DNA from 3 places in the Streptomyces cynarae genome. Region 1 is predicted to be linked to each of the others. Evidence: riboswitches for the same ligand, from Rfam matches in the RefSeq annotation. Region 1 holds a riboswitch; each other region holds the start of a gene.
What was found. Region 1 has a riboswitch for cyclic di-AMP ahead of N8I84_RS17025 (LysM peptidoglycan-binding domain-containing protein). Riboswitches for the same ligand answer to the same signal wherever they lie in the genome.

Region 2: another riboswitch for cyclic di-AMP. It lies ahead of N8I84_RS24425 (C40 family peptidase); the one in region 1 lies ahead of N8I84_RS17025 (LysM peptidoglycan-binding domain-containing protein).
Region 3: another riboswitch for cyclic di-AMP. It lies ahead of N8I84_RS19645 (M23 family metallopeptidase); the one in region 1 lies ahead of N8I84_RS17025 (LysM peptidoglycan-binding domain-containing protein).

What each region holds. Positions count from the first base shown of each region.
Region 1 is NZ_CP106793.1:3,692,864-3,703,137, forward strand. It holds gene N8I84_RS17005 (Ppx/GppA phosphatase family protein) at 1-935, opposite strand, end outside; gene N8I84_RS17010 (DUF501 domain-containing protein) at 932-1,468, opposite strand; gene N8I84_RS17015 (FtsB family cell division protein) at 1,544-2,053, opposite strand; gene eno (phosphopyruvate hydratase) at 2,179-3,465, opposite strand; gene N8I84_RS17025 (LysM peptidoglycan-binding domain-containing protein) at 3,827-4,522, opposite strand; cyclic di-AMP (ydaO/yuaA leader) riboswitch at 4,527-4,693, opposite strand; gene N8I84_RS17030 (LysM peptidoglycan-binding domain-containing protein) at 4,892-5,893, opposite strand; gene N8I84_RS17035 (cytochrome P450 family protein) at 6,076-7,377, opposite strand; gene N8I84_RS17040 (nucleoside triphosphate pyrophosphohydrolase) at 7,374-8,381, opposite strand; gene N8I84_RS17045 (SurA N-terminal domain-containing protein) at 8,518-9,171, opposite strand; gene N8I84_RS17050 (type 1 periplasmic-binding domain-containing protein) at 9,325-9,960, opposite strand; gene N8I84_RS17055 (hypothetical protein) at 10,039-10,274, opposite strand, start outside.
Region 2 is NZ_CP106793.1:5,302,305-5,312,578, reverse strand. It holds gene pcrA (DNA helicase PcrA) at 1-1,236, opposite strand, end outside; cyclic di-AMP (ydaO/yuaA leader) riboswitch at 1,488-1,656, shown strand; gene N8I84_RS24425 (C40 family peptidase) at 1,665-2,825, shown strand; gene N8I84_RS24420 (tellurite resistance/C4-dicarboxylate transporter family protein) at 2,952-3,926, shown strand; gene N8I84_RS24415 (hypothetical protein) at 3,904-4,257, opposite strand; partial or broken gene N8I84_RS24410 (NlpC/P60 family protein) at 4,691-5,757, shown strand; gene N8I84_RS24405 (LuxR C-terminal-related transcriptional regulator) at 5,773-6,480, opposite strand; gene N8I84_RS24400 (ATP-binding protein) at 6,477-7,769, opposite strand; gene N8I84_RS24395 (PspC domain-containing protein) at 7,949-9,595, shown strand; gene N8I84_RS24385 (DoxX family protein) at 9,835-10,274, opposite strand, start outside.
Region 3 is NZ_CP106793.1:4,287,398-4,297,671, reverse strand. It holds gene tyrS (tyrosine--tRNA ligase) at 1-830, opposite strand, end outside; gene N8I84_RS19670 (GTP cyclohydrolase II) at 1,023-1,670, opposite strand; gene N8I84_RS19665 (MarR family winged helix-turn-helix transcriptional regulator) at 2,006-2,515, opposite strand; gene N8I84_RS19660 (dihydrofolate reductase family protein) at 2,598-3,746, shown strand; tRNA gene N8I84_RS19655 (tRNA-Met) at 3,862-3,935, shown strand; gene N8I84_RS19650 (PP2C family protein-serine/threonine phosphatase) at 4,434-5,639, shown strand; cyclic di-AMP (ydaO/yuaA leader) riboswitch at 5,851-6,007, shown strand; gene N8I84_RS19645 (M23 family metallopeptidase) at 6,019-7,041, shown strand; gene N8I84_RS19640 (aldo/keto reductase) at 7,131-8,075, shown strand; gene N8I84_RS19635 (PrsW family intramembrane metalloprotease) at 8,121-9,551, opposite strand; gene trmB (tRNA (guanosine(46)-N7)-methyltransferase TrmB) at 9,614-10,274, opposite strand, start outside.

The DNA.
Region 1 (10,274 bases):
ATGTCGTGCTCGCTGACCACGACCTCCGTCGCGTCGATCCGTTCCATGATCGCCAGCAGTACGAGCGCGCCCGCGCCGATGACGTCCACCCGGCCCGGGTGCATCGACGGGATCGCCGCACGCTCGGCGTGGGTGGAGTGGAGCAGCGCACTCGTGATCTCACGGACCCGGTCGCGGGAGATCCGGGAGTGGTGGATCCGCGTGGAGTCGTACTCCGGGAGGTCCTGGGCGATCGCCGAGACCGTGGTGACCGACCCCGCGAGACCCACCAGCGTGTGCGCCTCCCGCAGCGGCACCGTCTGCTCCGCCAGGTCCAGCGCGGCCTCGATGTCGGACCGTATGGCCGCGATCTGCTCCTCGGTCGGCGGGTCGGTGACCGCCCCGTCCCGCACGAGGTGGCGTTCGGTCATACGGACACAGCCGATGTCCACGGACCGCGCGGCGCGCACGTGGCCGTCGCCGACGACGAACTCCGTGGAGCCGCCGCCGATGTCCACCACCAGGAACGGTGTGGCCAGATCCGTGCGGCCCATCAGCTCCCGGGTCGCGCCCGTGAAGGAGAACTCCGCCTCCTGGTCGCCCGAGATGACCTCCGGCTCGACGCCGAGGATGTCCACCACGCCGCGGACGAACTCGTCCCGGTTCTCCGCGTCCCGGGAGGCGGACGTGGCGACGAAGCGGATCCGCTCGGCGCCGTGCTTCCTGATGACCTCGGCGTACTCCCGGCAGGCGGCGAACGTGCGCTCCAGCGCCTCGGGCGCCAGGCGTCCGGTGCGGTCCACGCCCTGCCCCAGCCGGACGATGGTCATCCGCCGCTCCAGGTCGACCAGCTCATCGGTCCTGCCCGCGCCAGAGGCGCTGTCGGACACGGTCGCGTCCGCGACCAGGAGCCGGATGGAGTTCGTACCGCAGTCGATGGCGGCGACCCGCGTCACTTGGTGTCCTCCTCGGAAACCTCGGCCCCCACGCACGACCCCTTGCGCCACCACTCCGGCAGCATCGCGACGGCCTCGTCGCCGAGCGGGTTGACGCCCGGTCCGGCCGCCAGGGAGTGCGCCACGAGGACGTGCAGGCACTTCACCCGGTCCGGCATGCCGCCCGCGCTGGGGAAGCCCTCCAGGACCTCGATGGCGTCGCGGCGGGCGATGTAGTCCTCGTGCGCGGCGCGGTAGGCGGCGGCCAGTTCCGGGTCCGTGGCCAGGCGCTCGGTCATCTCCTTCATGACGCCGTCGGCCTCCAGCGTGCCGATCGCGGAGGCGGCCTTCGGGCACGTCAGGTAGTACGTCGTCGGGAACGGGGTGCCGTCGGGGAGCCGCGGCGCCGTCTCCACGACGTCCGGCTGCCCGCAGGGGCACCGGTGCGCGATCGCGCGCAGCCCCCGCGGGGGGCGCCCGAGCTGCTGCTTGACGGCCTCGACGTCCGCGTCCGTCGGCTCGGTGCGCGGGGTGGGCGGCGGAGGGGTTTCCATGGCTCTCTTTCGGGCTGTCTTTCTCATGGGTGCGTAGGGGTGCGGGGGGATGCGTCCGGGCGCGTGACGGGCGCGTCAGGGCGCGGTGCGCTCACCGGTCGGACCGTCGGCCCTGTCCGCCTTGTCGGCCCTGTCCACCGCGTCCCAGAGACCGGCGTACCAGGGGCGTACGGCCGTCGTCCGGTCCGCGCGCGACGGCTTGACCGCGTCCGGGTCGATCATGATGTAGCCGGTCTCCCCCGGCATCACATAGTGCAGCCGCTGCCGGATCTGCTGCTTCGCGTAGGCGTCGTCCTGCCAGCGCGCCTTCAGGTCACGCAGCTGTTCGACGCGCTTGCGGGCCTGCTCCTGCTGCCGCTCCAGGTCGGCGATCTCGCCGCGCTGGGAGACGTACTGCCGCATCGGGTAGGCCAGCGCCACGATCAGCGAGCACAGGACGAGGGCGAGGAGCGCGGCGCGGCCGGTGAGCCGGGAGCGGCGGGCCTGGCGCCGGGTCTGGGAGCGGTAGACCCGGGCGGCCGTCTGCTCGCCGAGCAGCCTGAGCCTGGTCGCGGTGGAGAACCGGTCGCGGTCCTTCCCGGCCATGTCTCCCGCCTCCCCTTCACACGCGCGTACGTCCCCGCACACGGTACGGGACCGAGTACGGGGACGTACGTACGACCGGCCAAGCCTTGCTCGGGCTTGTCCCAGCGGCTTGCTCCGGCCTCGTCTCAGCCCTTGAAGCGCGGGAAGGCCGAGCGGCCGGCGTACACCGCGGCGTCGTCGAGGATCTCCTCGATGCGCAGCAGCTGGTTGTACTTGGCGACGCGCTCGGAGCGGGCCGGGGCACCGGTCTTGATCTGGCCGCAGTTGGTGGCGACGGCCAGGTCGGCGATGGTGACGTCCTCGGTCTCGCCGGAGCGGTGGGACATCATGCACTTGAAGCCGTTGCGCTGGGCCAGCTCGACGGCGTCCAGGGTCTCGGTCAGCGAACCGATCTGGTTGACCTTGACCAGCAGGGCGTTGGCCGCGCCCTCCTCGATGCCGCGGGCGAGACGCTCGGGGTTGGTGACGAACAGGTCGTCGCCGACCAGCTGGACCTTGTCGCCGAGCTTGTCGGTGATGACCTTCCAGCCGGCCCAGTCGTCCTCGAACAGCGGGTCCTCGATGGAGACGAGCGGGTAGGCCGCGACGAGCTCCTCGTAGTACTCCGTCATCTCGGCGGCGGAGCGCTCCTTGCCCTCGAAGAGGTACTTGCCGTCCTTGTAGAACTCGGAGGCGGCGACGTCGAGGGCGAGGGCGATCTGCTGGCCGGGGGCGTAGCCGGCCTCCTTGATGGCCTCGAGGATCAGGTCGAGGGCCTCACGGTTGGAGCCGAGGTTCGGGGCGAAGCCGCCCTCGTCGCCGAGGCCGGTGGCGAGGCCCTTGCTCTTCAGGACCTTCTTCAGCGTGTGGTAGACCTCGGTGCCCCAGCGCAGCGCCTCGGAGAAGGACTCCGCGCCGATCGGGGCGATCATGAACTCCTGGATGTCCACGTTGGAGTCGGCGTGCGAGCCGCCGTTCAGGATGTTCATCATCGGCACCGGCAGCAGGTGCGCGTTCGGGCCGCCCAGGTAGCGGAACAGGGGCAGGTCGCTGGCCTCGGAGGCGGCGTGGGCGACGGCGAGGGAGACGCCGAGGATCGCGTTGGCGCCGAGGGAGCCCTTGTTGTCGGTGGCGTCCAGGTCCATCATCGCCTGGTCGATCAGGCGCTGCTCGGTGGCGTCGTAGCCGACCAGCTCCGGGCCGATCTGCTCGATGACGGCGAGGACGGCCTTCTCGACACCCTTGCCCTGGTAGCGGTTCGGGTCACCGTCGCGCAGCTCGATGGCCTCGAAGGCGCCGGTGGAGGCGCCGGACGGGACGGCGGCACGACCCGTGCTGCCGTCGTCGAGGCCGACCTCGACCTCGACCGTGGGGTTGCCTCGGGAGTCCAGGATTTCCCGGGCTACGACGACGTCGATGGACGGCACGAGCATCTCCTTCTTGGATGTGACGCTGGAAGTGCGGGGCTGTGTGCCTTGCGGCTGTGCCTTGCGACTAGAGCCTAACCGCCCCGGGCTGTCGGCCGGCCTACCGACCGTCCCGTGGACAGGGTGACGGTACACATTGTTCCTGTCCGGAACAAAGGGTCGGGGGGAAAGTGAGGTGAAATCCGCGCGGCCGGGCGGCGAAGCGGCCGGACGACAAAGGGGCCGGACAGCAGAAAGCCCCGCTCCGGCGCGTACGGGGGAACACGCACCGGAGCGGGGAGCCCGTGGGGACGGGGGTGGAGCCTCACGTGACCCCACGGTGGGGTCACGCCCGGGAGGGGCCTGTGGCCCGGCTACCGGGTGGCTGTCACTTCAGGTGCAGCTGCTGGCCCGGGTAGATCAGGTCGGCGTCCTGAATGATGTCCTTGTTCAGGTCGAAGAGCTTCTTCCAGCCGCCCTGGACGTGGTGGCTCGCGGCGATCGAGCTGAGGGTGTCGCCCTTGACCACCTTGTACTCGCCGTCACCCTTCTTGACCTTCTGGCCGGTCGGGGTGGTGACGGTCTTCTTCGGGGCCGGGCGCTGCGCGGAGCGGTTGGCGGCCTGCTGCTCGGTCGAGCGGGTGGTGGTGCTCTTCGGGGTGGCGCTCTTCGCGCTGCTCGAGGAGCCGCCGGCCGCGGAACCGTTGTACGTGGCGCTGGTCAGGCCCTTGCCGCACACCGGCCAGGCGCCCTTGCCCTGGCCCGCGAGGACCTTCTCGGCGACGGCTATCTGCTGGCCCTCGGTGGCCAGGTCGGCGCGGGAGGCGTAGGCGGTGCCGCCGTACGCGGCCCAGGTGGAGTTGGTGAACTGCAGACCGCCGTAGAAGCCGTTGCCGGTGTTGATGTGCCAGTTGCCGCCGGACTCGCACTGGGCGACGGCGTCCCACTGGGCGGCGGTGGCCGCGGAGGCGTTCCCGGCCGCGAGGAGCGGGCCGGCGATGGCAGCGCCGGCGACACCGGCGAGCGCGATGGCACGGGTGGCCTTGGACGAGCGGCGGTGCTTGCCGTTGCCGGAACACAGCATGGTTCGTTCCCCTCACCGACGCCTGCGAGGTGAGCTGTCGGGTTCGGGCCGGTTGAGTTGCCCGGCCGTGCCCCTTGCGAGACACGGCTTCACCCCGAGCCGCTTCCGGTCAACTCCCGGACGCGGCGCCTACCTTGGGTCCCCCGCTCCTGCCTACGGCGCTTGACGCGACGACTGTTCCCGTACGGCCGCTGGCAGGATTCGGCGTTGCGACCGCGGGGGCTCGCTGTGGCGAGCGATCACGACCGTAAGCAGTCGATCGCCGGAATTTCAAAGACGATCAGGGCTTATGAGACTCATATCTCACTTTCACCAAACAGGACATTCACCGCGAAGTGGGTCGCGAACTTCCGCCACACAAGGGGCAGTTCAGGACGACCCGCCGACCGGACCGGCGTCGAGCGCAAGGCTCTGACCGGGGAGGATGAGGTTCGGGTCGGCACCGACCGTCTGCTTGTTCACCTCGTACAGCGCCGCCCATCCGCCGCTGAGGTCAAGGGAGTCGGCGATGGACGACAGATTGTCCCCGGGGCGAACGGTGTACGAGCCGTCGACGGCGTCGCGCGCGTCCGCGGTGCCGCGTGAGGCGTGCCGGCCGGACCCGTCCGACGCACGGCCGTCCGCGGCACCCTCTTCGGCGTTGTCGCCGCGATGGCGACCGGCACCCGAGGTCTCGGTCGAACTCACCCCCGGCAAGCCATTCTTCTGTGCCGACTCGTCCGACTCGTCGCTCTTCGTCGCCGCCGTCGGCGCACCCCCGGACCGCTGTGCGCTCTTGGTGGTGTCGGCGGTCGACGCCCCGGACGAGGGCGAGGACGAGGAGACTGAAGCGGACGAAGAAGGCGACGGAGTGGCCGACGCGGATGATCCAGACGAGTCGGACAGGCCGGAGTCGAGACCGGAATCAAGGCCGGAGTCGAGGCCGGAATCGGAGGACGATCCGCCGCCGGACGACGAGTCCCCGGCGAGACCCGTGTCGACGTCGGCGGAGCCGGAGTCCTTGCTCAGGCCGTTCAGCAGGCCGCAGGTGCCCCAGGCCCCGACGCCCCGGGCCGCCAGGACCTTCTCGGCGACGGCGATCTGCTGCGAACGGCTCGCCTGGTCGGGGCTCGGCGCGTAGTCGAGACCGCCGTGCTTGTCCCAGTCGTCCTGCGTCAACTGCAACCCGCCGTAGCGGCCGTTGCCGGTGTCCGCGCTCCATGAGCCGCCGCTGACGCACTCCGCGACCTGGTCCCAGGTGGTGCCGGTGGCCGCGCTCGCGCCGGTGGCGCCGAGCAGCGGGATCGCGATCGCTGATCCGGTCACCCCTGCCGCGACGAGGAGAGCCGGAGCCTGACGGGGGCGACGGTGACGACCGTTCCCGGAGAGCATGCGGTTGCCTTTCACACGACAGCATCGACCGACGCGACGGCCGTGGCGTGCGAACCGCCGCGTTGCTGCGTGAACGTATCGGCACTAGATCGCTTGTCACAAGTTAATGCAGCGTAGATCACGTGAAGATCACAGAGGTGAGATCCTGTCACCTTCTTGTGACCATCGGCGTGTTCGCCGTGTCATGTCCGGCTGTCGGCGGGACGTTCGTGACCTTTCTCCGGTACCGGGGTGAACGCCACGGGCAGCGTGCGCAGGCCCCGCATGATGAGTCCGCCGCGCCAGCGCAACGCGGACTGGTCGACCGCGAGCCGCAGGTCCGGCAGGCGGGTCAGGAGCGTGGCGAGCGCCGTCTGTCCCTCCAGGCGGGCCAGGGGCGCGCCCAGGCAGTAGTGGATGCCGTGCCCGTACCCGAGGTGCTGGTTGTCGCGGCGGGAGAGGTCGAGGACGTCCGGGTCGGCGAACCGCGCCGGGTCCCGGTCCGCGGCGGCCAGGACCACCAGGACGGGGTCGCCGGGGGCGATGTCCTGCCCGCCGACGGTGAGCGGCCGGGTGGCGAACCGCCAGGTGGCCAGTTCCACCGGGCCGTCGTAGCGCAGCAGCTCCTCGACGCCCGTCTCGAGCAGGTCGCGTTCCCCGGCGGCGAGCGACCGCTGCAGACGGGCCCGCTGCCCGGGGTGCCCGAGAAGCGCGAACGTGCCGTTCCCGATGAGGTTGACAGTGGTCTCGAACCCGGCGAAGAGCAGGATGAAGGCCATCGCGGCGGCCTCGTTCTCGGTGAGGTGCTCGCCGTGGTCGGAGGCGCGGATGAGCCCGGATATGAGGTCCTCGCCGGGGCCGGGCTCGGCGGGCAGCGCCTGGCGCTTGCGGTGGATGAGGTCGGCGAGGTAGCCGCGCATCTTCTTCACGGACCGCGCGACGCCGCCTCGCGGTCCTCCACCGTGGCGGATCATCATCCCGGCCCAGTCCCGGAAGTCGTCCTGGTCCTCGCGCGGGACGCCGAGCATGTCGCAGATGGCGTAGATGGGGAGGGGGAAGGCGAACTCGTGGATGAGGTCGGCCTCTCCCCTGCCCGCGAACCGGTCGATGAGCTGGTCGGTGAGTTCCTGGACCCGCGGCGCGAACTCCGCGACACGCCGGGGCGTGAAGGCCTTGGAGACCAGCCGGCGCAGCCGGGTGTGGTCCGGGGGGTCGATGTTGAGCAGATGGGTCATCAGCTCCGCCTTGCGCTCGCCGGGGATGCCGGTCTTGCCCTTGGCGTGCGCGGGCTCGTCGTGATGCGCCGGGTTCTTGCTCAGCCGCGGGTCGGCCAGGGCCTGTTTGGCATCCGCGTACCGGGTGACCAGCCAGGCCTCCACACCGCTCGGCAGCCTCGTCCGGTGCACGGGGGCGTGCTCACGCAGCCAGGCGTAGGCGGGGTAGGGGTCGGCGGCGAACTCCCAGGTGAACAGTTCGGGGGCCGGGGAGGCGGTCTGGCCGTTCACTGCTTCGAGCCCCCGCTCTCCACCTCCCGGATCGCGTCCCGGTACGCGCGTGCCGCCGCGCGCAGGGCCGCCTCCGGGTCCACGCCCTCCGCCTCCGCGCGCGCGGCCAGCGCCAGCAACTCGTAGCCGATGCCGTCGCCCTGCGGGAGCGGGACCTGTAGACCCGCCGTGCGGACGCGGGAGTGCAGCTTCGCGGCGAGGGCGAGGCCCGGCTGGCCGAGCGGGATGCCCTCCGTCACCGACGTGCGCCGCTTCTCGACCGCCTTGGTCCGCAGCCAGTGCTCCTTGACCTCCTCCGGCGTCGTCGCGGTCTCGTCCCCGAACACGTGCGGGTGGCGGTGGATCAGCTTGGCGACGATGCCGCCCGCCACGTCGTCGATGGAGAAGGGCGCCTCAGGGTGCTCCTCGGCTATCCGGGCGTGGAAGACGACCTGGAGCAGGACGTCGCCCAGCTCCTCCCGCAGCTCCTCGCGGTCGCCCGCCTCGATCGCCTCGACCAGTTCGTACGCCTCCTCGATGCCGTACTTGGCCAGGCCCAGGTGGGTCTGCCGGGACGACCAGGGGCACTCGGCGCGGATGCGGTCCATGACCTGCACCAGGTCCAGGAGACGGGCGCCCGGGAGGTCGTACGACGCGGGCAGCAGCTCCAGCTCCGGCATCTGGACGCGGCCCGATCCTGCGAGGCGCGCCAGGCCGTCCGTCAGCGCGGGCTCGCCCTCACCCGTGGCGACGACGACCACCGTGCGGCCGCCGGCGCAGGCGTCGACCAGCTCCTGCGCGCTCGGGGCGGCCTCCTCGACCGCTATGCCCGCCTCGCGCAGATAGGGCAGCTGCGGGTGCGCGCCGTCCGCGCACAGGACCCGGTCGGCGGCGTGCAGTGCCTGCCAGGCGGGCCAGGACAGGAGGCCGGGCGCGACCCGGTGGCTGGTGGTGAGCAGGACGATCCGGCCGGGCTCGGCGGTCGCCTCCGGTCCCGGGGCCGCTTCGAAGCTGGTTGCGTTCACCCTCCGAACGTAACGCACGCCACGGACGGCCCCCGGAGTCGTCCACAGGCATGGGCCCATCGCCGCCGGAGTCGTCCACAGGCCCGAACACCGCTCCCGGACGCCCGCCTACCGGCCCCGCTCCCGAACCGCCCGTCTACGCCGTCTGCTGCGCAGCCGCCGCCGTGACCTCCTTGACCCACGGGGTCTTCGCGTCCGCCAGGCTGCTCTTCTGCACGTCCCAGGTGCCGTAGCGGGGGTTGAGGTCGACGTGCAGTTCCCGGGACGCCTGCGACATGGCCTTCCAGAAGGCGGCCTTGCCCTCGGTCGTGCTCATGTCGGCGCCGAGCGCGGCGGCCAGCTTCTGCGCCTCGACCTCCGTACGGAGGCTGTCGTCGAGGCGCTGGGGGGCCACCCCGTACTGCTGCAACCACACGGTCTGCAGCTCCTTCGCGCCTCCCGCCTGCGCCTGGAGGCCCGCCCGCATCTGTTCGACGTCCCTGGCGGTGACGCTCACGCCCGCGTTCTTCGCGGCGCGGTCCAGGACCCTGTCCAGCACCAGGCTGTGCAGCGTGTCGCGGGTGAGGCTGCTGGTCTGGGCGACCGCCTGCTGGTATTGGGCGCCGTCCGTGGCGGCGGCGCGCTGGGCCGCGCGCACCTCGTCCACCCGGCTCTCCAGCTGCGCGACCGTGATCCGCTCACCTCCGACGACGGCCGCGGCACCCGGGTGCGCGGTGCCGCCGCACGCGGTGAGGAGAGGGGCCGCGACCAAGGCGGCGCTGAGGGCGATCGCGGGGCGACGGCGGTGCAAAATGACCTCCCAGGGTGGGGGATTGTGCGACGGTGCACAAGGTCTTGCGGTGATCGATGGTAAGGAGCGGACCGGCTCCGGCCAACCCATTCGACCAACGATTCACCGGCGCTTCGGGCACCGCCCGCCCCTGGTGAGCGCCCGTCCGGCCGCTCAGGCCCGTCCGTCCACCGCTCGCTCGACCGCCCCGGCCACGTCGGCGCGCAGCTTGTCGCCGGTGTCGAGCCTGGTCACATTGGTACCGGCGGCCTCGCCGCCCCCGGTGCCGACGAGCACGAAGCCGACCTTCCGGTACCCCGGTGCCGTCTGCGCGGCGGCCGAGGTCTCGGCCCGGCCGACGGCGAGCACCACGTCGCAGGAGCGCTGCAGCAGACCGTTGAGGTACGGGCGCGCGTTGGCGGCGCTCTGCTCCCCGGTCACGGGCGCGTAGCTCACGCGCGCGTGCGTCTTGAGGGAGGCGTCCTGCATGCCCTGCCAGACCTCGGCGGCGGTGGTCCCCGCCGTGATGCCCTTGGCGTCGGTGAGGAGGCAGGCGTCGACGTCGTTGTAGTGCCTCGCCCGGGTGTCCGGGATCGGCGGCCGGTCGTCGTGCCGGAGGAACAGCGTGCCGGCGACGACCACCGCGGCGACCACGGCCAGCGAGCCCGCCGTCAGCGCGATGGTGCGTCCGCGGAGCGAGCGCAGCCAGGCGACGACGGCGCGCCCCACCGCGGCGGGCCGCCCTCCGGGTCCCGCCTGCCCCGCCTGCCCCGGGCGCGCCTGCGCCACCTGCCTGACCTTCTTGGCCACCGGTTCTCCGCTCTCCTGCCGTACGTCGATGTCTGGTCCCCGTCGTACGAGTATCCGCTGTCCCGCCGTACGTCTGTGTCAGCTGTCCTGCCGTCGTACGTCTGTATCAGCTGTCCTGCCGCCGTACGTCTGCGTCAGCGGCCGCCGCGGCCAGACCTTCCAGGCGTGGATCGAGGCGCCGGCCATCGACAGCAGGATCAGCAGGACGTCGAGCGCGAACAGCGGCCCGTGCGTCGTGTCCGGCGTCAACTCCAGCTCGCCGACCCAGGCCGCGAGGACCGCGCTGAACGCCGCGAAGGCCCACCAGTCCGTCG
Region 2 (10,274 bases), 1.6 Mb from region 1:
GGCGACGAACTGCGCCTCGTCGTGCTCGGTGTCGGCGACGTAGCCGGTGATCCGGGCGCCGGCGCCCGCGTTGGTCCACAGGTTCTTCGGACGGCGGGACTCGTTGCGCTCGATGACCGCGTTGGCGGCGGAGAGGATCGTCTGCGTGGAGCGGTAGTTCTGCTCCAGCAGGATCGTCGTGGCGTCCGGGTAGTCCTCCTCGAACTGGAGGATGTTGCGGATGGTCGCGCCGCGGAAGGCGTAGATCGACTGGTCGGCGTCGCCGACGACGCACAGCTCGGCGGGCGGGACGTCGTGCTCGTTGGGCGGGACGTCCTCGTCGTGCGCGCGGGTGCCCACGAGTTCGCGCACCAGGGCGTACTGGGCGTGGTTGGTGTCCTGGTACTCGTCGACGAGGACGTGGCGGAAACGGCGGCGGTAGTGCTCGGCGACGTCCGGGAAGGCGCGCAGCAGATTGACCGTCGTCATGATCAGATCGTCGAAGTCGAGCGCGTTCGCCTCGCGCAGCCGGGACTGGTAGAGCGCGTACGCCTGGGCGAGGGTCTTCTCGAAACCGTCGGCCGCCTGGGCGGCGAAGTCCTCCTCGTCGATCAGCTCGTTCTTCAGGTTGGAGATCTTGGCGCTGAAGGACTTGGGCGGGAAGCGCTTGGGGTCGAGGTCCAGGTCACGGCAGACGAGGGCCATCAGGCGCTTGCTGTCGGCGGCGTCGTAGATGGAGAAGGAGGACGTGAAGCCGAGCCTCTTGCTCTCCCGGCGCAGGATGCGGACGCAGGCGCTATGGAAGGTCATCACCCACATCGCGTTCGCGCGCGGGCCGACGAGCTGCTCGACCCGCTCCTTCATCTCGCCCGCGGCCTTGTTGGTGAAGGTGATCGCGAGGATCTGCCCGGGGTGGACGCCCCGCTCGGCCAGCAGGTACGCGATGCGGTGGGTGAGCACACGCGTCTTGCCGGAGCCGGCGCCGGCCACGATGAGCAGCGGGGAACCGGCGTGCACGACGGCCGCGCGCTGGTTCTCGTTCAGCCCCTCCAGCAGCGCCGCCATGTCGACGGCAGGGCGGTGCGTGCCGTTGCGGTAGTACGCGTCCCTGTCCGGTGGCAGGTCGAACTTCCCGCCGAACAGATCGTCCGGAACAGGCTCCGGAGCGTGCTGGTCCTCGGGCGGCGGGGGCTCCTCCTCGTGGGCCGGAGTGGCCTTGAGGTCCGCCAGGAAGCTGTCGTCAAAGAGGCTGCTCATCGCTCTCCGAGTCTAGGCCGCCCCACCGACAGCCCGCCGCCACCCCGGAAACTCCGCCTCGGAAGCGACCGCCCGGGCCATTGCCACCGGCAGGAATCACCCGCTCACCCTGCGCGCCCGGAAAGCGCTGCCGGCGTGAAGGTCACAAAAACGTATCGGGCATATCACGCATCAACCTTCACAGCAGCCACACCAGTTGGCTACCGTGCCGGGCGGGTCGTACGACCACCACCGGCGAACGTCGCCGGGCCGTGCGGCCTCCGCCGAGTCCGGTGCCCGATGGACAGCCGGAGCCGGGGACCCAACCGACCTTGGGGTGAATCGGCCGGCCGCCCTGCGCGGCACGGCCGTAGGGCACACCTTCCGGAACCACCCGCCCGAACCCGACAGCTAACTCGGTAGGCGGACTACGGAAGGAGACGCCTTTCATGGCGCCGCACCGCAAGGCGCGCCCCGCGGGCACGCGTATCGCCGGCATACGGACCCCCGCCCTGGCGACGGCAGCCCTCACCTCCGTGGCCCTGCTCTCGCAGACCGCCAACGCCGCGCCCTCCGCCGACGGCGGGCCCAGCGTCGAGGAGGTCGAGAAGAAGGTCGACGACCTCTACCGCCGCGCCGAGTCCGCCACCGAGCAGTACGACGCGGCGAAGGAGAAGAGCGACCAGCAGCGGGGACGCGTCTCCGCGCTCCTCGACGACGTCGCAAGACGCACCCAGAAGCTCAACGAGGCGCGGGACCGGCTGGGTTCGTTCGCCGCGGCGCAGTACCGCACCGGGGAGGCGGCCCCCGACACGGCCACCTTCCTGCTGGCCGACACGCCGCAGGACTACTTCGACCAGGCCCAGCTGATGAGCCGGCTCACCAGCCGTCAGAAGGAAGCGGTCGACGAGTACGTCACCGAGCAGGCCGCGACGATGAGGAAGCGGCAGGAGGCCACCGAGAGCCTGCGGTCGCTCACCGAGTCGCGGCTGAGGCTCCGGGCGGCCAAGGCGGAGGTGCAGAAGAAGCTCGCCGACGCGCGGGACCTGCTGTCCGAGCTGACCGCGCAGGAGAGGGCACGGCTCGCCGCGCTGGAGAAGAAGAAGCAGGAGGAGGCGCAGCGGCAGGCGCAGGAGTTGGCGCGGCAGCAGGCGGCACAGCAACAGTCGCCCCCCACGGCCCCCACCACCACGACGACCGGCTCGCCGGGCTCCCCCACGGGGGCCACGGACTCCATAGACCCCTCGTACGCGACGAAAGCCGCCAAAGCGCTGGCGTTCGCCCGTGCCCAGATCGGCAAGCCGTATGTGTGGGGCGCCACCGGGCCCGGCTCGTACGACTGCTCGGGCCTGACCCAGGCCGCCTGGAAGGCTGCCGGGGTGTCACTGCCGCGCACCACCTACGACCAGGTGAACGTGGGCACGACGGTCCCGCTCGCCGACGCGCAGCCCGGTGATCTGATCTTCTTCTACGACGACATCAGCCATGTCGGCCTCTACATCGGCAACGGCATGATGATCCACGCGCCGAAGCCGGGGGCGTACGTCCGCGAGGAGTCGATCTACTACGGGGGCGCGCCGATCATCCACAGCGTGGTGCGCCCGGCCTGACCCACGCTCGCCGAGCAGGTGCGCGTGGGGACGCCCGCCGTCCGGCACGCGCGCGTGGGGTTGTTTTCCGTCCTCGCGCGCGTGCCCCCGTACGCAACCCGTGTGCGCGTCCCTAGCATCGGGCGCATGTCAGGCACCTCCGCGCTGCGCACCTGGTGGGCGCCGCGTCCGCCCGCCACCGGGTCCGCCGTCATGGCGACCGGCATCCTGTCGGTCGGGCTCCACCTGACCGGCCAGCAGATCCTCTCCCGCCTCGCCCTGGTCCTGGCGGGTGCCGCCTGGCTGGGGCTCGCCGCCGACATCGCCCTGCAACTGCTGTGGGACCGGGAGCAGTGGCGGGCCCGGGCCGGCTCGCCGGCCGCGCTCACCATGGTGCCGGCGACCACCGTGCTGGGCTCAGGGGTGTCCGCTCTGAACGGGCAGCCGCTCGCCGAGGCACTGCTCGCACTGGCCGTGGTGCTCTGGGCCTGCCTGGTCCCGTTGACCGTGCCGGACTGGGAGCGCCGGATGCCCGGCGCGGTGTTCCTCGGGTGCGTGGCGACGGAGGGGATCGCGATGCTCGGGGCGGTGCTCGCGGCGGCCGAGGGGGTGGCCTGGCTCGCCCACACGGCGCTGGTGTTCTTCTGGTTCGGGCTGGTGTTCTACCTGATCGGGCTGGGCTGCTTCGACCCTCGGCAGGTGGTGACCGGGCCGGGCGACCAGTGGATCTCAGGTGGCGCACTCGCCCTCTCGGCGCTGGCCGGTTCGCAGCTCATGAGCGCCGCGCACAAAGGGCCCTACTTGTGGAACAACGACGACAGCGGCGTCCTGCGCGGTGTGACCGTCGCCCTCCTCGTCCTCGCCCTGGCCTGCTACGTCGTCCTGGCGGTGGCGGAGGTGCTGCGGCCCCGGTTCCGCTACGACGTCCGGCGCTGGTCGACCGTGTTCCCGATGGGGATGACGGCGGTGGCGGCGCTGTCCGTCGCCTCCTCCGTCGGCGTGCCGTGGCTGCGCGGCCTCGGCCGGGTGTTGCTGTGGATCGCGGTGGCCGCCTGGCTCCTGGTCCTCGCCGGAGCGGTCGCGTCCGCCGTGGACGGCGTCAGGTCCAGAGCACGGCGATGAAGATGTTCGCCAGGGTCGCGGCGCCGACGAGGCCGAAGAGGGGCTTCTCGACGGTCTCCTCGTCCCGCTTCACATAGACCAGGCCCAGGATGACGATCAGCAGGGCCAGCTTGATCCCGATCTTGATCGTGTTGACCGAGTGGTGGTCCGCCTGGTTGAGGCCGACCAGCGCCACCCCCGTGACCAGCATGGTCAGCGCGCCGTGCAGCATGGCGGGCACGAAGCGGGCCGTGCCCTTGCCCAGCGCCTTCATCTGGGTGAGGAAGCCGCCGAGGAGCGCGGCGATGCCGACGATGTGCAGCCCGACGAAGAGGTGGATGAGTACGTCCATGGGGCCGGAGCCTAATCAGCGCGTCTGTGCCCGCTGACACCGCCCCGGCGGATGTGACGCCGCTCGCTCGGCCCTCCGGATCGGCCGCATATATGCGCCCTATAGCACTCGACGGCCGCCCGGTGCGCCGGATGCGCCGCATTGGTCATCGCAGAGCGTGAAGACGGCGACCCGGCATCGGGATCGCGGTCACATACGGTCACCGTCAGTCCGGTCGGGCCACTTCCGTACATCCGGTCACCATCGCATCACGGACGGGTTTAGCGTCCTCCCCCAGGTGCCCGGCTCCCCATCGCCGCCCGGGCCAGGGGCGGCCGTCGGGCACCACCGCCGAGAAGGTCCGGCGGCGGCCTGTTCCCCCTGTGCGGACCGCCGCCGGACGCGTGACACCGCCCGCGGCCCCGGCGGTCGTACGAAAGGACGTGACGTCCAGGTGGCAGCGCACCGCAAGCCCAGACAGCGTTCGCTCGGGGGCGGCACGGCCCGCACCGCCGCCACGATCGCCCTCGCGGGAGCGGCTACCGCGACCGGTTTCGACGGCACGGGGCACGCCGAGCCGCCCCTCTCGCCGGCCCAGGTCAAGGCCAAGGTCGACAAGCTGTACCAGGAGGCGGAGGCCGCCACCCAGAAGTACGACGGCGCCGAGGAACAGGCGGAGGCGGCGCAGAAACGGCTGAACGCCCTGCGGGACGAGGCGGCCCGCCGCACGGACCGGCTGAACTCCGCCCGGGACGCCCTGGGTTCCTCGGCGGCGGCGCAGTACCGCGACGGGGGCCTCGACCCCGCGGTGCGGCTGCTGCTCTCCTCGGATCCCGGGCAATACCTCGACAACGCCGCGTTCGCCGAGCGCGTGGACAACCGCCAGGCGGCGGCTGTGACGCGCGTACGCGACCAACTGCGGGAGATCGAACGGCTGCGCGGTGCGGCACGGGTCGAACTGGCCTCACTGGCGTCCCGGCAGGCGGAGCTGCGGCGGCAGAAGCGGACGATCACCGAAAAGCTGGGCGAAGCACGACAGCTGCTGTCCCAGCTCACGCAGGGACAGCGGGCAGGGGCCTCGGCGGACGGGGGCGCGGGACGGACGTCGCGGTCCGTGGGGCGCGATCTGCTGGGCGCCGTGCCGCCGCGACAGCGACGGCCGAGGCGCCGGACGCCCGGGCGGCGGCCGCGGTGGCGTACGCGTACGGCAAGCTCGGCAGCCCCTACGTCTGGGGCGCGACCGGACCGAACGCCTTCGACTGCTCGGGACTGGTCCAGGCCGCGTACCGCTCGGCGGGCATCTCGCTGCCCCGGACGACCTACTCCCAGATCGGCGCGGGCCGGCGCGTCCCGCGCTCCGAACTCCTCCCCGGTGACCTGGTGTTCTTCTACTCCGGGATCAGCCATGTGGGGATCTACGTCGGCCACGGGCAGATGATCCACGCCCCGAACCCCTCGGCACCGGTCCGCCTGGCGCCGATCGACGAGATGCCGTTCGCGGGAGCCACGCGGGTGGTGTGATCCGGAGGTCCGTGCTCACACCAGCCGGCGTGCCGTCGCCCAGCGTGTCAGCTCATGCCGGTTCGACAGCTGGAGCTTGCGCAGGACCGCCGAGACATGGGACTCGACCGTCTTCACCGAGATGAACAGCTGCTTGGCGATCTCCTTGTACGCGTAGCCGCGGGCGATGAGGCGCAGGACCTCGCGTTCGCGCTGGGTGAGGCGGTCCAGGTCCTCGTCGACGGGCGGCGCGTCGGTCGAGGCGAAGGCGTCCAGGACGAAGCCGGCCAGGCGCGGGGAGAAGACGGCGTCGCCCTCCTGGACGCGGAAGATGGAGTCGATGAGGTCCGAGCCGGTGATCGTCTTCGTCACATAGCCGCGGGCGCCACCGCGGATCACGCCGATCACGTCCTCGGCCGCATCCGACACCGACAGCGCCAGGAACCGCACCGGCTGCTCGGGGTCGGCCGTCAGCGAAGCGCAGCGGCGCAGCACTTCCACCCCGCCGCCACCCGGCAGGTGGACGTCGAGAAGGACGACCTCGGGGCGGGTGGCGATGATGACGGCTACCGCCTGGTCGACGTCGGCCGCCTCACCGACGACCTCGACGCCGGTCAGCTCCGTCTGCCCGATCTCGGCCTGGACTCCCGTACGGAACATACGGTGGTCGTCGACGAGTACGACCCGCACCCGCCGGTCCGCGTTTCCACCGGACACCGCGGCCTCCCCGTTCGCGTCGCTCATGACGTCGTCTCCGCCCTCTCCATCTCCAACTCGACCTCCGTGCCGCCGTCGGGCACCGCGCGCAGTCGTGCCGTGCCGCCGTTGCGCTCCATACGGCCGATGATCGATTCTCTGACACCCATGCGGTCGGCGGGTATCGCGTCGAGGTCGAAGCCGGGCCCGCGGTCGCGGACGGACACGAACACCGTCCTGCCCTCGACCTCGGCGTAGACCTGGACGGCGCCGCCCTCGCCACCGTACTTGGCGGCGTTCACCATCGCTTCGCGCGCGGCCTGCATCTGTGCGCCGATCCGTTCGTCGAGGGGGCAGTCGCCGACGATGACGACCTCTATGGGGACGCCGTGCTTGTCCTCCACCTCCGCCGCGTTGCGCCGGACCGCCTCCGCCAGGGTGTCCGGCTCCTCGGCCTCGTCCTTGCCGGTGCCCTCCGGTTTGTACAGCCAGGCGCGCAGGTCGCGCTCCTGGGCGCGGGCGAGGCGGCGCACCTCGTTCGCGTTCTCCGCGTTGCGCTGGATCAGGGTCAGGGTGTGCAGCACCGAGTCGTGGACGTGGGCGGCGACCTCGGCGCGCTCCTGGGCGCGGATGCGCATCAGGCGCTCCTCGGACAGGTCCTGGGTGATCCGCACCAGGTACGGTCCGGCGAGCAGCGTGATGCCGACGAGAACCGCCAGCGCTGCCTGGAGGACCGAGCCGAGGTGGGCGGCGGAGCCCTGCAGTACGAACATGCCGGAGACACCCGCGGTGACCAGCAGGACACCGGCCGCGGCACGCAGCAGGGTGAGCGTGCGGCGGCGGCTGCCGACCTCCATCCAGCGGGCCCGTCGCGCGTTGTCCGCCTGGCGCCAGACCAGGGCGACGCCCGCGGCGACGAGCACGGCCGGTATGAGGTAGACCTTGGCGACGCCGTCGAGCTTCATGCTGCCCACGAAGGTCAGCGCGACGACGACCATCAGGAGCAGAGCGACGATCTGCCCCCGGTCGGGCTTGCGGGCGACCAGTCTGCGGCGGCCGTGGGGTGAGGTCTCGGTGCCGACCAGGGACGGGGCACGCCGTTCGTCGACACCGCCGACCCCGAGCGGGACGAAGAACCAGAACGCCGCGTACAGCAGCGCGCCGAAGCCGTGTGCCAGGAACAGGCCGACGAAGACGAGGCGCACCCAGATCACGGGCAGCCCGAGATGCCCTGCGAGCCCCCGCGCCACGCCCCCGAGCCAGCGTCCGTCGCTGCTGCGGTAGAGCTTGCGCGGCGGCCGCGGATCGACGAGGGGCAGGGTTGCGGCGTCCGGCATGCCAACGATGGTCACACGACCGGACCGGCCGGGCATCAGGGTCGGCCCCTTAGACACCCCTGATCTTCGAATGACGGGTGATCGAACACTTCCCCCGGCAGCCCGTCAGGGCAGATTTCAGGGTTGGGCCAGGGTCGTCCCGACTGCCGCCCGGCGCCCGCGGCGGCGACCATGGACGCATGACAGATCAGCAGCACGCGGCAGCGGGGCACGGCCCTGGTGCGGGGCACGCCTCCACCGCGGGGCGCGGCCCCGGCGGGGAGCGGGGTGGCCGGCCGCCGGGGGACGGCGCGCCGGGCGCCGCCCCGCAGCACGCCGTGCCCGCGTCCGGCCCTGCCGGGTCCGCTGCGAACGAGGAGCCGCGCGCGCGGGCGGGCGCGGACGTGCGGCAGGATGCGGCCGTGCGCGAGAACGGAGGCGAGGACGCCGGCATGGGCCAGGACGCGGGCGGACACCGGGAGCCGGGCGCCCGCACGGGTGCGGCCGCGCGTGAGCGGGCCGGGGCCGGGAAGGACATGCCCGGACGCGGCGGAACCGCCACGTCCGACCACGCGGCGGTGGCCGAGGAGCCGGGCCGGTTCCGGCGTGACCGGCGGCACAAGATGCTGGCGGGGGTCTGTTCGGGCCTGGCCCGGCAGTGCGACATGGATCCGGCGATCTTCCGGATCGTGCTGGCGGTGCTCTCGGCGGCGGGCGGCCTCGGCCTCATCTTCTACGGCTTCGTCTGGCTCCTCGTGCCCTACGGGGACGAGGAGGAGAACGAGATCCGCAAGCTGCTGACGGGCCGCGTCGACGGTCAGGCCCTGGCCGCGGTGCTCTTCGCCCTGGTGGGCTGCGGCATCTTCCTTTCGATGCTCAGGAACGGCAGCGTGCTGACCTTCGCCGCCGTCCTGTCCCTGCTCCTCGCGGGCGCGGCGTACTGGTCGCGGCAGCGCGGCGCTCCCGACGCCGACCCGCTCACCACGCAGGCGGTGGCCGACGCCCCGCCGGAGGCCACGGCACCGCCGGTCCCCGCCTCCTACCCCTCCTGGTGGCGCGAGCCCATCGTCAAGGACGGCACCCACGTGGGCGGCACGGGCTATCTGTGGGGCCCGACCGACACCGCCGGCCGAGACGTCGCGGCGGCGGTCGCCATCGCCCGCGGTTCCTCTTACGCCGAGCGCATACGGACCGAGCAGCGGCACAGACCTCGGGGGCCGCGCTGGATCGGCGGCTGGGTGTTTCTCCTCGCCCTGCTCGCGGGCGGCCTCGGCACCCTGCTGACCTGGGACGACCGGGCGCTTGGCACGAGTCTGCAGACGGGCCTGGCGTGCGCGCTGGTGGTGTTCGGCGTGGGCATCGCGGTCAGCTCGTTGCTGGGGCGTACGGGGGCGGGGTCGGTCTTCCTCGCGGTACTCACGGCGGCCCTGCTCGCCGCCTCGGCGGCCCTGCCGAAGGACATCGGCACCCAGTGGAGGCGTGCCACCTGGGCGCCGGCCTCGGTGGCCGCCGTGCGGGAGAAGTACGACCTGGGCACCGGTGTCGGCACTCTGGATCTCAGCCGTCTCAGGCTCGCCGGGAACCAGACGGTGACGACGCGGGCCCAGGTGGGGGTGGGTCAGCTGAAGGTGGTGGTTCCCAGGGAGGCGACGGTGGAGCTGAACATCGACACGGGTGTGGGCGACATCCGGTTGCCGGGGGAGACCCACAAGGACGTGGATGTGAAGCCGGGCAAGCACCGGACGGTGACGCTCACCCCCGCGGCGGGGACGAAGAAGGCGGCCACGCTCCGCCTCGACCTCGAGGTCGGCGTGGGCCAGGTGGAGGTGGACCGTGCTGCGTCATGAGTTCCAGCCGGGTCGGCTCGTGGCCGGGGCCTTCCTGGCCGGCGCGGGCGTCGCTTACGTCGGTGATGCCGACGGGGCGTGGGAGACACCCTGGTTCGCGATCATCCCCATCGTGATGGGCGGCCTCTGCCTCGCGGCCGTGACCGGCCTGCTGGCCCGCGCGATACGCAGGCACCGGGCGCCCCGCGCCGGCCGGCAGGCCGAATCGGAGGGGCGGGGGCGGCCGCGGTGCCGCCGACTCAGCGGTAGCCGCCCGTGCGTTGCCGTCGTCGGGCCCGCAGGGCGGCGTCGAGGGACAGGACCGGGGTGCCGGCGAGGACCAGGGGGATCCAGGCCATCAGATAGGCGAGGTCGTTGCCGTAGTAGTAGGGGGTCGAGGCCCAGCTGACGGTCAGCCACAGGCTCAGCGAGATCAGCGCGCCGCCGAGCGCGGCGAGGCGTCCCAACAGGCCGACGAGCGTGCCGATTCCGACGGCGAGTTCACCGAAGGCGATGGCGTAGCCGAAGCCGACGGGATGCTTCAACGCCAGGTCGACCAGGGCCGGGATCGCCGACGAGCCGCGCACGGAGTGCATCAGCTCACCGATGGACCCGGAGCCGGAGGCATGCATGAAAGCGCTGTTGGTGAGCTTGTCCAGGCCCGCGTAGATGAAGGTGATGCCGAGGAAGACGCGCAGTG
Region 3 (10,274 bases), 590 kb from region 1:
TCACGGGACTTGAAGGAGAGGATGCGCATGTACCGCGAGATGTCCCGGTCATCCGTGTTCAGCCAGAACTGGTAGAACGCGTACGGCGTGGTCATCTCCGGGTCGAGCCAGAGCGTGCCGGTCTCCGTCTTGCCGAACTTGGTGCCGTCCGCCTTCGTCATCAGCGGCGTCGCGAGCGCGTGCACCTCGGCGTGCGGCTCCAGGCGGTGGATCAGATCGAGACCGGCCGTGAGGTTGCCCCACTGGTCACTGCCGCCCGTCTGGAGCGTGCAGCCGTACCGCCGGTACAGCTCCAGGAAGTCCATGGCCTGGAGCAACTGGTAGCTGAACTCCGTGAAGCTGATGCCCTGCTCGGACGCCAGGCGCTGGGCGACCGAGTCCTTGGTGAGCATCTTGTTCACCCGGAAGTGCTTGCCGATGTTCCGCAGGAACTCGATCACGGACAGGCCCGCGGTCCAGTCCAGATTGTTGACCATGGTCGCCGCGTTGTCGCCCTCGAAGGAGAGGTACGGCTCGATCTGCGCGCGCAGCCGGCCCACCCACTGGGCGATGGTCTCCGGGTCGTTCAGGGTGCGCTCGGCGGTCGGCCGCGGGTCGCCGATGTGGCCGGTCGCGCCACCCACGAGGGCCAGGGGCCGGTGCCCCGCCTGCTGGAGTCGGCGTAGGGTGAGCACCTGCACCAGGTGGCCGACGTGCAGGCTGGCCGCGGTGGGGTCGAAGCCGCAATAGAACGTGACGGGGCCATCCGCGAGAGCCTTGCGCAGTGCGTCCTCGTCAGTGGACTGGGCGATCAGCCCACGCCACATGAGCTCGTCGACGATGGCCGTCACGGTCCTGTGTCTCCTAGAGTCGCGTGTGTCAATGTGGCGGCCAGTGTAGTGCTCCGACCGGATTTCTGCGTTTGTGCTGCTCAGCAGCAGCGCGGTGCAGGAGCGCCGGCCAGGTCACCCGCATCCGGGAGTGTCCTGGATCACACGGCCCCGGATTTCTACGCCTGTGCGCGCGGGGAACGTCCCTCCCCTTCAGCCCGCCGTCAGTTCCGTCAGTTCCGTCAGCGGCAGCGTGTGCTGGGTGTGGACCACCTTCGCGCGCAGGTAGCGCACGTTCTGGGCCGTGGTGAAGACGCCTGTGGGGACGCGGTGGGTGACCGTGAGACCGAGGTCGCGGAGCTGTCCGGCCTTGTCGGGGTTGTTGGAGAGCAGGTCCAGGGCGTCGATGCCGAGCGCGCGGAGCATCTGCGCGGCGGCCGTGTAGTCGCGGGCGTCCTCCGGCAGGCCGAGCGCGGCGTTCGCCTCGTAGGTGTCCAGGCCCTGGTCCTGGAGGGCGTAGGCGTCGAGCTTGTTGTAGAGGCCGATGCCGCGGCCCTCCTGGCGCAGGTAGAGCAGGACGCCGCCGTGCTCGGCGATGCGCTCCACCGCCTCCCGCAGCTGGGGGCCGCAGTCGCAGCGGGCCGAGCCGAAGACATCGCCGGTCAGGCACTCGGAGTGCAGCCGCACCAGCGGCGGCCGCCCGGCGGCCACCTCGCCGAGGACCACGGCCACGTGCTCCTGTCCGTCGGCCAGGCCGTGGAAGGTGACCAGGTCGGCGGTGACCGTGTAGCCGTCGCCGAAGCGGAGCGGGACCGTCACCCGGGTGCGGACGGTGGCGGCCGGAAGGTCGGCACCGGGCATGTCGGCAGCGAGCAGCTCGGTGGCGGGAAGAACGGCGCCGGGCAGGTCGTTGGCGGGGAGGGGGACGGCCAGGGCGGCTGCGGGCAGCCCCGCCGTGTGCGGGGCGGTTGTGTGCGGGTCGGCTGTGTCACCGGTGTCACGGGAAGGGGCGGTCTCGTGTGCGTCGCGCATGGCTGTCGTCTTTCTCCTGGCCGACGATGGCGGGTGCGGAGGATGCGCTTCGCCCTTCGGCCTCATGCTTCAGATTTGAAGCACAACCTCGGCCGAGACTCTATCCCTGCTTTAAACTTCAAGCAACTCTGTTTTCCTGTGTCACCTGTCGCCCGTCGCCTGAGTCACGGCGTGGACGAACGCCGGCGCCACGGCAGCTCGCCGCACGCCGACCGCTCCTCGTCCTGCTGGAGCGCCTCCGTGATCCGGGAGCAGATCGCCTCCAACTGGGCCACCTGCTCCTCGGTGAGGTGGTCGAAGACGGCTGAGCGGACGGTGTCGACATGACCGGGCGCCGTACGCTCCAGAAGCGCCCTGCCGTCCTCCGTCAGGATCGCCACGCTGCCGCGCTTGTCGGTCGGGCAGCCCTCCCGGCGGACCGTGCCGTCCTTCTCCAGCCGGGTGACCGCGTACGTCAGCCGGCTGCGCGTGATCTTCAGCGCCTCGGCGAGGTCGGTCATGCGCATACGGTGGTCGGGCGCCTCGGAGAGGTTGGCCAGGACCGAGTAGTAAAGGTGCGGCATGCCGGCCTGCTGCTGGAGCTGCCGGTCGATCGCGTCCTCCAGGAGCCACGACGCGGCCAGGTACGAGCGCCAGGCACGCAGTTCCTCGGGGGTGAGCCAGCGGGTCGTCATACTGACAGTGTAGTTATTGTTTAAAAGTTGAACCAAGCTGCCCGTTCACCGGATCGTTCGTCCCGAACCCAGGAGCGTCGCCATGGCCCGTCCCTACGTCCTGTTGTCCGCCGCCGTCTCCCTCGACGGCTTCCTGGACGACACCGGGCCCGAACGGCTGCTGCTGTCCGGCCCGGAGGACTTCGACCGGGTCGACGAGGTGCGGGCGGGCAGCGACGCCATCCTCATCGGCGCGGGCACGCTGCGCACAGACAACCCCCGGCTGCTGGTCTACTCGGCCGAGCGGCGTGCGGCCCGCCTCGCCGCCGGGCTGCCGGAGTATCCGCTGAAGGTCACGGTCAGCGCGTCCGGGGACCTCGATCCCGAGGCCCGCTTCTGGCACACGGGCGGCGCGAAGACCGTCTACACGACGGACAAGGGCGCCCGGCGGCTGAGCGGTCTGCTGCCGGCGGACGTGGAGGTGGTCGCGCTCGGACCGGACGTGGAGTGGCGGGCCGTGCTCGACCACCTCGGGGACGTGAAGGGCGTACGGCGGCTGATGGTCGAGGGCGGCGGGAGCGTGCACACGCGACTGCTCCAGCAGGGGCTCGCGGACGAGGTGCAGCTCGTGGTGGCGCCGCTGTTCGTGGGGGAGCCGGACGCCCCGCGGATGTTCGGGCACGGCGCGTACCCGCCGGGGCGGATGCGGCTGGTGGAGACACGCGCGGTCGGGGACGTGGTGCTGATGCGGTACGTGCCCACCGCGCCCGGCGCCGGGAGGCTCGCCTCGGCCGCGGACCGGCGGTGGCTGGAGGTGGCCTGCGAGCTGGCGGCCCATTGCCCCCCGTCGGAGACCGCCTTCAGCGTCGGCGCGGTGGTCGTCGCGGCCGACGGCACGGAACTTGCGCGGGGACACTCCAGGGAGGGCGGCGACCCGGTGGTGCACGCCGAGGAAGCGGCGCTGGCGAAGCTGGACCCGGCGGATCCGAGGCTGGCCTCCGCGACGGTGTACAGCAGTCTGGAACCGTGCTCCCGCCGCGCGTCCCGGCCCGCGCCCTGCGCCCGGCTGATCATCGAGGCGGGGGTGCGGCGGGTGGTGACCGCCTGGCGGGAACCGGACACGTTCGTCGCGTCGGCTGACGGGAACGCGGTGCTGACCGCCGCCGGAGTGGACGTGGTGCTGCTGCCGGAGTACGAGGACCGCGCCAAGGCCCCGAACGCCCATCTGCTGCCCCCGGCCGCCCGTTCCTGACGGCCTCGAAGGGGGCCGAGCAGCTCCGCGTACGGCCGGAAACCGCTGGTGGGAGGCGCGGGGGCGAAACCCGTGCACTACCTGTCGCGCGCATGGCGTACACTGGAATCACCGACGCGGGGTGGAGCAGCTCGGTAGCTCGCTGGGCTCATAACCCAGAGGTCGCAGGTTCAAATCCTGTCCCCGCTACTGAAGGCCGAGGGCCGGAGTCCGAAAGGACTTCGGCCCTCGGTGTTTCCCGGCCCTCTTCCACCCACTGGCGGCTACTCCGCCCGGCCCACAGCGGTCGCCCCCCGCCGCCCTTCCGGGAAGCCTGGACGGGTGGTGCAGCGAGCAGGCGAGCGGTGGTCATGGGAGCAGGAAGATCCGGACGAGCGGCGTGGGCCCGATGGGCCCCGTGAGGAGAGGGCCGAGGACCACGAGCGGTCGCGCGGGCGTCTTTCCGACCGTCACGACGGGTCGGGCGGGCGTCTCTCCGACTGTCACGACGGGTCGGGCGGGCGTCTCTCCGACTGTCACGACGGGTCGGACGGCCGTCTCTCCGACCGTCACGACCGGTTGGACGGCCGTCTCCCCGACCGCAGCAACCGGTCCGGCGGGCGTCTCCCCGACCGCGAGGACCGCCGGCCCGGCAGTCGCGGCAGACCCGGCAGACCCGGCCGGCTCGCCGGAGCCGCCGGAGCCCCCATGCCCGATCCCGACACCCCCCTCCCCGCCCCCGGCACGAGGACCGTTCCGGTTCCGGCGTACGGAGGGGCCGAGGCGGAGGCCGTCACGGAGGCCGAGGAGCGGCGGATCTCGTACGCGCGGGCCTTTCTGCGGGCCCTGCCCTGGCTGCTGATCGTCGCCGGGGTCTGCTTCGACCTCTTCGCCCCGTCCGACTACACGGCCGGCCCCCTCTTCACCGCCGCGCCGCTCGTCGCCGCACCCCTGTTCTCGTTGCGCGGCACCGTCCTCACCGGCACGGCGGCCGTCGTCGTGGTCTTCGGGGTCCACCTCGGGCTCGGCGTGCTCGGGAAGGCGGGCGAGGTCACCGAGGTGGCCACGGTCGTCACCGTCGCCGCCCTCGCCGTCCTCATCAACGTGCTGGTCCGCCGCAATGTCGCCCGCCTCGCCTCCGCCCGCCAGATCGCCGAGGCCGCCCAGCGCGCGGTGCTGCCCGAGCCCGCCGCCCGGATCGGTGGGCTGGACATCGCCGCCCGGTACGAGGCCGCCCAGGCCGACGCGTTCATCGGCGGCGACCTGTACACCGTCCAGGACTCCCCGCACGGCGTACGGCTCGTCGTCGGCGACGTACGCGGCAAGGGCATGGGTGCCGTGACCGCCGTGGCCGTCGTGATCGGCGCCTTCCGGGAGGCCGCCGAACAGGAGCCCACGCTCGAGGCCGTCGCCCAGCGCCTGGAGCGGGCGCTGTCACGCGACCGCGCCGGACGCGAGGGGCCCGACGTGTACGAGGGGTTCACCACCGCGGTCCTCGCCGAGATCCCGCACGGCTCCGGCGTCGTCCGCATCGTCAACCGAGGCCACCCAGCCCCGCTGCTCCTGCTCCCGGACGGTTCCCTGCGAGAACTTCAGGCCCGCGAGCCCGCCCTGCCGCTCGGCATGGGCGACCTCGGCGTCTGGCCCGACCGGGTGGAGGAGTGGGACTTCCCGCCCGGCTCGACGCTGCTCTTCCACACCGACGGCGTCTCGGAGGCACGGGACGCGCACGGCCGGTTCTACGACCCCGCCGTCCGCCTCGCCGGACGGGTCTTCTCCGGCCCCGGCGCCCTGCTGAGCACCGTCACGCGCGAGGTCGCCCGGCACACCGGTGGCCGTGGCACGGACGACATGGCCCTGCTGGCCGTGCGCCGACCCGGCCGCCCCCTGAGCGCGGTCACGACGAGTGAGTGAGCCGTGCCCCTGCGCATAACAACTGACATACTGTCAATATCTGTGAGGCCGCTGAGGCGGAGGCGACTCGCCCGATTTCCTCCGTTCGGGCCGTGTAAGTCCTGGCCGGCGGCCTGAACGGATCTGCCTGAACGGCTTGGAATCCAGGCCCCGCGTCTATTAACGTTCGATAACGCAGCGCGGTCGTCCCAGCCGTCACCGAAGGCGGCTCCGTGCGCGCCTGCCGAATCCCGCGAGGGAACCGGGGAACCACCACCTTGGGGTGAATCACGCGGATACCGCCGTGTCGCACGGCCGGTATACGCGCGTAGGAGACCTTCCTGCTCCGAACCCGTCAGCTAACCCGGTAGGCGAGACGGAAGGAAAGGAGTGCGCCCACGTGGCGTTCAACCGGCCTGCCCAGAGCACCTCGTTCGCCCCGAACAGTACGCAGACGCTCGACGTCGCACCCGGTATCGACGAGGGCCCCTGGGAGGAGTGGAACCCCACCGAGGACTCCATCCGCTCCGTCCGCGGCCGGCACCGCGTCGCCAAGCAGCGCGGGGGCGGGCTGGCCCGCAGCTCCACCGTCCTCGGCGTCGGTGTGATCGCCGCCGTCGGCGCGGGCGGCATGGCCACCGCGCAGTCCGGCAAGCCGCCGGTGTCCATATCCCTGCCGGACCTCTCCTCGGTCACGGAATCCGCCAAGGCGCTCATCGGCGAGGACTCCGGCGCCCCCAAGAGCTCGGCCACCGCTCTCAGCAGCGTCGGCCGGACCGACGCCGGTGATGCCACCGCCGCCACCGGTTCGAAGGGCGCGGGTGAGGCGCTGCGCGCCCGGATCATGCAGCAGGCCGAGTCCCAGCAGGACCGGATCGCGCAGAAAGCGGCGCAGGCCGCCGAGGACGCAGCGGTGAAGAAGGCCGCCGCCGCGGCGGTCAAGGCGCAGGACGACGCGCAGGCCAAAGCCGCCGCCGAGAAGAAGAAGGCGGAGGAGGCCGCGCGGCTCGCCGCTCTCGCCCGGCAGTTCACGTTGCCGACCTCCTCCTACACCCTTACCTCCCACTTCGGCGACGCCGGTGCCATGTGGTCCTCCGGCTTCCACACCGGCCTGGACTTCGCCGCGCCCACCGGCACGCTCATCAAGGCCGTCCACAGCGGCACGATCACGGAGGCGGGCTGGGCCGGCTCGTACGGCTACCGCACGATCCTCACCCTCGACGACGGCACCGAGCTGTGGTTCTGCCACCAGTCGTCGATCAGCGTCACGGTCGGGCAGAAGGTCAGCACGGGCGACGTCATCGGCCGCGTGGGCGCGACCGGCAACGTCACAGGGCCGCACCTGCACCTGGAGGTCCACCCTGACGGCGGCGCCGCGATCGACCCGCTGGCCTGGCTGCGCGGCAAGGGCCTCAACCCCTGACCCCCACCCCCGCGAAGAGCGCGTTCGTTTGCAAGATCTTTGCGGGCTTCCCGGAAGACACCGGCCCGGTCCGGGCGCTGACACAGAGCATGACTTCTCTTCGCAAGCTGGGTTCTTCCGATCTCGAGGTCTTCCCGCTGTCCCTCGGCGGCAACGTCTTCGGCTGGACCGCCGACGAGACGCAGTCCTTCGCCGTCCTGGACGCATACGCGCAGGCGGGCGGGAACTTCATCGACACGGCCGACTCGTACTCGGCCTGGGTGCCGGGCAACGAGGGCGGCGAGTCCGAGACCATCATCGGCAAGTGGGTGAAGGCGCGCGGCAACCGCTCCGACGTGGTCATCGCGACCAAGGTCAGCCAGCACCCCGACTACCAGGGCCTGACCGCCGCCAACATCAAGGCCGCGGCCGACGCGTCCTTGCGCCGTCTGGGCACCGACTACATCGATCTCTACTACACCCACTTCGACAAGCCGGAGGTGCCGGTCGAGGAGATCATCGGCGCGCTCGACGAGCTGGTGAAGGCGGGCAAGGTGCGCGCCATCGCCGCCTCCAACATCTCCGCCGAGCGCCTCCAGGAGTCCCTGGACTTCTCGGACCGCGAGAACCTGGCGCGGTACGTGGCGCTGCAGCCGCACTACAACCTGGTCTCGCGCGACACCTACGAGGGTGCCCTGCAGGACCTCGCCTCCCGGGCGGGGCTCGCGGCGGTTCCCTACTTCGCGCTGGCCTCGGGCTTCCTGACCGGCAAGTACCGGCCGGGTACGACGGTGGAGTCGGCGCGCGCGGAGGGCGCGGCCAAGCACCTCGCGACCGAGCGCGGACAGCGGGTCCTGACGGCCCTGGACGAGATCGCCGAGGCCCGGGGCGCCGAGATCCCGACGGTGGCCCTCGCCTGGCTGGCGGCCCAGCCGACCGTCGCGGCACCGATCGCCTCGGCGCGGACGGTGGAGCAGCTGCCGGCGCTGCTGGCCGTGGCGGACCTGACGCTGACGGACGAGGACGTGGCGAAGCTGACGGAGGCGTCGGCGTAGCACGGCAGACGGCGGAATCGGGCGGTGCCGAGCCGGCGCCAACTCCTAGGAGCGATAGGGGTTGTACTCCGGATACGGCGCCGCCGGACCGTACTGCGGCATCGCAGGGCCGTACTGCGGCGCCACGGGACCGTACTGCGGCGCCACCGGACCGTACTGCGGCATCGCAGGGCCGTACTGCGGTGCCGCCGGGCCGTACTGCGGCGGGCCCTGGAAGGACACGTGTCCGTACCCCGGCCACACCGGCGGAGCCACCGGTGCCGTCGCACGTGCCGCATGCGCCAGCGCCGGCCGCGCCACCTCCCGGCGCGCCCACAGCTCGGTCAGCAACTCCCTTTCCCGTACGACGAAATCGGCGCCCGCGCGGCCCATGCGTCCCCGGTGACGCAGGAACGCCAGGGACGTCGCGTACGCCTCGTACCGCGCGACCGACCGCGCCGCGTCCTTTCCGAAGTGCTGCCTCGCGTACTCACGGGCCAGCCGCCGCGCCCGCATCGAACCGAGCACGAACGGCTCCACCGGCCCCATCCACCCGGCGACCACGTAGGCGGGCAGTTCCTCCCGCACCGTCCGCAGCTCCCGCTGCCGCGTCCAGATGACCAGCCAGGTCAGCAGCCCGAACGCGGGCACCATGAACGACGCGTACACCGCGAAGAACCCGTACTGGCCGAACGTGGACGACCCGTTCCACATGGAGTGCATGCCCATCGCGAGCAGCAGCCCGCAGAGCGGCGTCAGCACCCGCCGGACGTGCTGGCGCTCCGCGGACAGCGCGGCGATGCCGAAGCCGATGCCGGTGAGCACGGTGAACAGCGGGTGTGCGAAGGGCGACATCACCACGCGGACGAAGAAGGTCGCGGCCGTGACGGACGCCAGCCCGCTTCCCCCGCTCATCTGGTCGGTGCCGAAGGCCGTGCCCAGGTAGAGGACGTTCTCGGTGAAGGCGAAACCGGTGGCGGTGACGCCGGCTATCACCACTCCGTCGACGATCCCGGTGAAGTCCCGTCTGCGGAAGAGGAAGACCAGCAGCACGGCCGCGGCCTTCGCGGACTCCTCCACGATCGGCGCTATCACCGTCGCGCCGAGCGTGTCGGCGCTGTGCGGATCGGCGGTCGCGGTCGCTATCCACCGGGTGGCGAAACTGTTGGCGACGATCGCGATGAGCGCGGCGGCGCACGCGCCCCAGGCGAAGGCGAAGATCAGGTTCCGCCAGGGTCCCGGCGCCACCCGGTCCAGCCAGCGGAAGGCCGCGATCAGCAGCGGCACGGGCAGGACCGCGAGGCCCAGCCCGACCAGGAAGCCCTCGGTCCCGGTCTGCTGCCGTACGAGAGCCAGGATGACGAGCCCGGAGAGCGCGAGGAGCGTGATCAGCGCCCCGTACCGCACCCACCGCCTCTGCCACCAGTGCGGGTGCCCGAACGAGCCGGCGGCGGCGTCACCGCCCGGGTGCGTCGGGTACGAGGGAAAGGTGGCCACGGCATCGACCCTAACGAGACGGGGGAGCCGCCCGCGACGGTGTCCAACGGACGCGCGGACGCTCAGCCTTCGGCGGTGGGCTGGTCGCGGTGCGGTACGCGCCGGAAGAGCAGGTCGTTCACGACATGACCCTTGTCCAGACCCTGCCCTTCGAAACGGGTCAGCGGCCGGAAGTCGGGGCGTGGCGCGTACCCGCCGCCGGACTGGGTGTTCTCGAACCCCGGGTGTGCGGTGAACACCTCCAGCATCTGTTCGGCATACGGCTCCCAGTCCGTGGCGCAGTGCACCAGCGCGCCCGGCTTGAGACGGCTCGCGGCGAGCGTGAGGAAGTCGGGCTGGATGAGCCGCCGCTTGTGGTGGCGCTTCTTGGGCCAGGGGTCGGGGAAGTAGACGCGCAGCCCGTCGAGGGAGTCGGGGGCGAGCATCTCGCGGAGCAGGATGATCGCGTCGCCGTTGCCGACGCGGATGTTGGTCAGTCCCGCCCGGTCGGCGAGGGCCAGCAGGTTGCCCTGGCCGGGGGTGTGCACGTCGACGGCGAGGATGTTGGTGTCCGGGTCGGCGGCGGCCATCTCCGAGGTGGCCTCACCCATGCCGAACCCGATCTCCAGCACGACGGGGCGGCTGTTCCCGAACAGCTCGGCGAGGTCGATGACCCGCTGCCCGTCGATGTCCAGCCCCCACTTGGGCCACAGCCGCTGCAGCGCGTCCGCCTGCCCGGCCGTC